DNA from 2 places in the Billgrantia diversa genome. Region 2 is predicted to be linked to the other one. Evidence: riboswitches for the same ligand, from Rfam matches in the RefSeq annotation. Region 2 holds a riboswitch; the other holds the start of a gene.
What was found. A riboswitch is a leader RNA that binds a small molecule or an ion and turns the genes downstream of it on or off. The one in region 2 is predicted to bind thiamine pyrophosphate.
Positions count from the first base shown of each region.

Region 1: linked by a shared signal. The riboswitch ahead of HNO52_RS16555 (sodium:solute symporter family transporter) and the one ahead of thiC (phosphomethylpyrimidine synthase ThiC) in region 2 are both predicted to bind thiamine pyrophosphate.

Region 1 covers NZ_CP053382.1:3,593,031-3,595,416, forward strand. The annotation lists partial or broken gene HNO52_RS16555 (sodium:solute symporter family transporter) at 175-1,564, opposite strand; TPP riboswitch at 1,554-1,662, opposite strand; gene HNO52_RS16560 (hypothetical protein) at 1,777-2,386, shown strand, end outside.
Region 2 covers NZ_CP053382.1:1,336,982-1,339,367, forward strand. The annotation lists gene thiC (phosphomethylpyrimidine synthase ThiC) at 1-1,412, opposite strand, end outside; TPP riboswitch at 1,481-1,599, opposite strand; gene tenA (thiaminase II) at 1,637-2,305, opposite strand.

The sequences.
Region 1 (2,386 bases), 2.2 Mb from region 2:
GTGTTAAATATTTACCTCACCTTGAATAAAATAATCAACGAAAGAAAGCTTAGGAGCAAAGCCCAAATAGAAGAATAGACTTTGGTCGGGAGAATGAATGAGAAATGCGCCAGCCGGGAGCTGGCGCGACGATAAATCGGGACTTCATCAAGCGTAAACCGGCCAGGGGCCAATTCACTGCGTGCGGATACGCTCATGCGGTGCCGCCCATGCCACGGCCAGGCTGACCAGCGTGGAGGCCGCCAACGCGCCGAGAAACGGCGGCAGCGTCGGGATACTGCCGGGGAAGCTCGCCGCCAGCACACCGCCCGCCAGGCTGCCCTGAGCGACCCAGCCCGGCAGAATCGCACCGAGCAGGCCCGCCACGCCACCCGCCACCGCAGCCAACGGCGTCATGCGCCGCCACAGACCGAGCAGCACCGGCACCACGATGGCGGCGCACAGCAGATCGGCGATCAGGAACAGCCTTAGTACCGAGAGACCCTGCAGCGCCACGATCACCACCGGCACCATCAGCGCCACGGTGACCAGCCGGGCCGCACCGATGGAGAGCCCACGCTTGCCGGAACCCGCCACTGCCAGCGAGGCGATGCCGTTCTGCAGCGTATCGACACTGGAGGCGACCAGCGTGACTGCCAGCACCAGCGCCGGCAGCGCCAGCCAGCCCGGTGCTTCGCCCAGCAGCGCGAAAAAGGGAATCGGCGGCTCGCCCAGGGCGACCCCGCTCATCGCTGCCAGCATGCCTAACCCCCCCACCAGGCTCACTACCGCCACGGTGGTCGCACCGCCCAGCCAGGCACCACGATTGAGGGCACGGTCGTCACGCGCGGCCCATACCCGCTGCCAGTAACCCTGGTGGAACAGGTTGGCGGCCGTGACCGCGATGACCAGCGTCAGCGCCACGCTCAGCGCACCGCCGACGGGAATCGATGGCAGCGCCGCCTCGATGGGCATCTCGGGCAGGCGCACAAGCGCCACACTGCCGACCAGCAACAGCAAGGCGATCAGCAGCCACGCCTGCCAGCGGTCCGTGGCCAGGCTCGCTCGCAGGCCGCCGACAGCGGTGTAGAGCAGCGTGGTAACGGCCACGCCGATCACCACCAGCGCCGGCGGCACGTCGGAGAGCAGCGCCGTGATCGCGCCGATGGCAGTCAGCTCGGCAGCCAGGAAGCATGCCATGTAGAGGATCGAGACCAGCGACACCCAACGCCGCACGCCGGTGCCGTAACACGCCTCGGCGAACTCGCCAATGCTGCGCCCCCTCGGGCAGGTGGCGGCGAATCGCCGGGCCGTAGAGACCCAGCACGATGAAAGGCAGCGCCGAGCCGATGGCGTAGCCCGCCAGCGCCACGGGACCGACGAAGGCGCCGATCTCCGGCGGCGCGAAGAGAATCCACGCGCCCATCCCCGAGGCCAGGAACGATAGCCCCAGGGTCGCGGCGGACTGAGAGTTGCGGGCGGTAACGTAGTCGTCGAGGGGGCCATCGGCCCGGCGGGCGCGAAGACCCAGGAAAGCAAAGCAAAGCAGCGCCGCGCCAAGCACGGCTGACGTCAGGTAGGGCATGTCGCACTTCCTCCGCCGGTATGAACCGGATCAGGTTCCAGGGTCAGCGCCGTGCGCTCTCTCAGCCTCGCCGCAGCGAGACTCCCCTGGCGACAGTGAATGAATTGTCGTGTCAGGCCTCAAGCCGGCCATTGATCGGCCGATATGACTCGAGCCCCTGAAATGATATAACAACGAAAAAACCAGAACACTCCTCCCCGCAGGGAACCGCCATGTTTAGCGAAGCCAAGGAACACGCCCCCGGGCATCTTCATCAGATCTTTGCCGACCCCTACTCCGCCTTCGACAACCTTGTCATCGAACGTCAACTGCATCTGCGGGTCGCCCTGCAGGCGCTGGTCTGCAAGCCGTTGGAGAACGGCCGCCTGACGCTGCGGGTCATCCATGGCTGGGAGAACGGCGGCTTCGAGCCTGCCGATCTGGCCCATGGCGACTATCGTATCGCATCGCTCGACGACCTGGCCCAGGTCAGCAACAGCCATCAGCAGGCCATCGACATTGCCGCCTCGCTGCCGCGCGACAATGTTTCGCTGCTTGCCGAACCGCTGGCCAACGCCATCGCCGCCGCCGAGGCCAAGGGGCAGGTTTTCGACGAGGAGACGCGCACCATCCCCGCGCGCTGGCCCGCCTTCGATCAAGGCCTCACACTCTACACCTTCTTCAAGGTCTATCATCGCCTGACCTACGGCGAGGACGATACCTACCGCTCGATCCACTGCCGTACCTTGGAAGGCCCTCGCGAGATCCATGAGTTCCATCTCGAAGAAGGCGAGTTCGCCGTGGTGCGCCCTACCGAAGATGCCACTGGCAACAGCGTACTGG
Region 2 (2,386 bases):
GTGATGTGGTCGTAGCCGGGGGCGATGTCGGTGACCAGCGGCCCGAGCGTATAAAAGGGCGCCTCGTTGCAGTATTCGAGCTGCTTGTCCATGTTCTCCTTCACGAGATGCATGGGCACGTGGCCGGGGCCCTCGATCATCACCTGCACGTCGTGCTTCCAGGCGATATGAGTCAGCTCACCCAGAGTCTTGAGCTCGGCCATCTGGGCCTCGTCGTTGGCGTCGGCCACCGAGCCTGGGCGCAGGCCGTCGCCTAGCGAGAAGGCCACGTCATACTGCTTGCAGATCTCGCAGATCTCCTCGAAGTGGGTATAGAGGAAGCTTTCCCGGTGGTGAAACAGGCACCACTTGGCCATGATCGAGCCGCCGCGCGAGACGATGCCGGTCACCCGCTTGGCGGTGAGCGGCACGTAGCGCAGCAGCACCCCGGCGTGAATGGTGAAGTAGTCCACGCCCTGTTCGGCCTGCTCAATCAAAGTGTCGCGGAACACCTCCCAGGTGAGATCCTCGGCCACGCCCTTGACCTTCTCCAGCGCCTGGTAGATCGGCACCGTGCCGATCGGCACCGGCGAGTTGCGGATGATCCACTCGCGGGTCTCGTGGATGTTCTGGCCGGTGGAGAGGTCCATGATGGTGTCCGCACCCCAGCGGATGCCCCAGGTCATCTTGTCGACTTCTTCCTCGATGGAGGAGGTCACCGCCGAGTTGCCCAGGTTGCCGTTGATCTTCACCAGGAAGTTGCGACCGATGATCATCGGCTCGGATTCCGGGTGGTTGATATTGTTGGGGATAATCGCTCTGCCTGCTGCAACCTCGGCACGCACGAACTCCGGCGTGATCTCCTCGGGCAGCCGGGCGCCGAAGCCCTGCCCCGGGTGCTGGTGGCCGAGGATGCGTTCGACTTCTGCGGTGCCCAGGGCCTGGCGGCGCTGATTCTCGCGAATGGCGATGAACTCCATCTCCGGCGTGACGATGCCTTGGCGGGCATAGTGCAGCTGAGTGACGTTCTTTCCCGCCTTGGCTCGGCGGGGCGTGCGGGTCAGGTCGAAGCGTAGCGGGGCGAGCATGGGATCGCTGGCGCGGCGCTTGCCGTACTCGCTGGTGGGGCCGTCGAGGAACTCGGTGTCCTCGCGTTCCTCGATCCATGCGCGACGCAGCTCCGGTAGTCCCTGGCGCAGGTCGTTGCTGGCCGCAGGGTCGGTGTAGGGACCGGAAGTATCGTAGACCAGCAGCGGCGGGTTTTCCTCATCGGCGCCTGAGGTCCTGGTCGGCGACAGCGAGATCTCGCGGAAGGGCACGCGGATGTCGGGCCGCGAGCCTTCGACGTAGACCTTGCGCGAACCGGGCAGCGGCTGGATGGCGGCCTCGTCGACCTTGGCGGTCTCGGCGAGGAAGTGGGCGGTCTTGCTCATGGGTGTTCTCCCTTGTTGTGGGTCGTCAGGGAGGACAGCTGGGAGGACAAGGGCAGAGGGCGAAGCCCGGCTGCATGTCGCTTGATTCCTACGCTGGTCCTAGCCAGTTCAGGTTCAACGGGATCCATACTGGGCGCGCAGCGCTGCATGATCTCAGCCGTCTTCAACGGCACCCCGTCAAGCGTGTTCGCCCGCCATGCCGGCGGGTATTGCATGGCAGCGGCTCAGATCGCTCGATCCAGTCCCATCTGCCAGAAATCGATCTCGAGTCGCGTGGCATCGCGGAACACCTCGGCGAGCTCGTCAAAGCGCGCCGGAGTGACATCGGCCAGGCGTGTATCGAGCCACTCCAGCTCGGCGCGCATGGCGGCCTGGAAGTCGTCGCTCTGGTACATGGCGATCCAGGCGTCATAGGGGTTGGTCTTGCCGCGCAGCGTAAAGGACTGCGCGTTCAGCCAAGTGGCGATCTCGCCATAGCCCACCAGGCAGGGGGCGAGTGCCACGTGCAGGTCGAGGAGGTCGCCGCGGTTGCCGGTATCGAGTACGTAGCGGGTATAGGCCATCGTCGCCCGGGCCTCCGGCAACTGCGCGAGTTCTGCCTCGCCGATTCCCCATTCGCGGCAGTAGCCGACATGCAGATCGAGTTCCACGTCGAGAATCGCCTTGAGACCTTCATGGGCCTGGCGCAGGTCGGCGAGGCTGCGGCTCTTGTAGGCGGCCAGCGCGTAGGCACGGGCAAAGTGGATCAGGAACAGGTAGTCCTGTTGCAGATAGTGGCGGAAAGCGCCCTCTGAGAGAGTACCGTCACCCAGGCCGCGCACGAAGTCATGCTCGATGTAGGCGCGCCAGTCATCGTGGCAGGCGTTGGTCAGGTCGGTGAAGCGATAGCCCATCTTGCCTCCGGTATCGAATCGGATCCGGAACGTGGGCGGGAGGAAGGAAGAGGTGGCTGGGGTGAGGCGGCGAATGCTTGC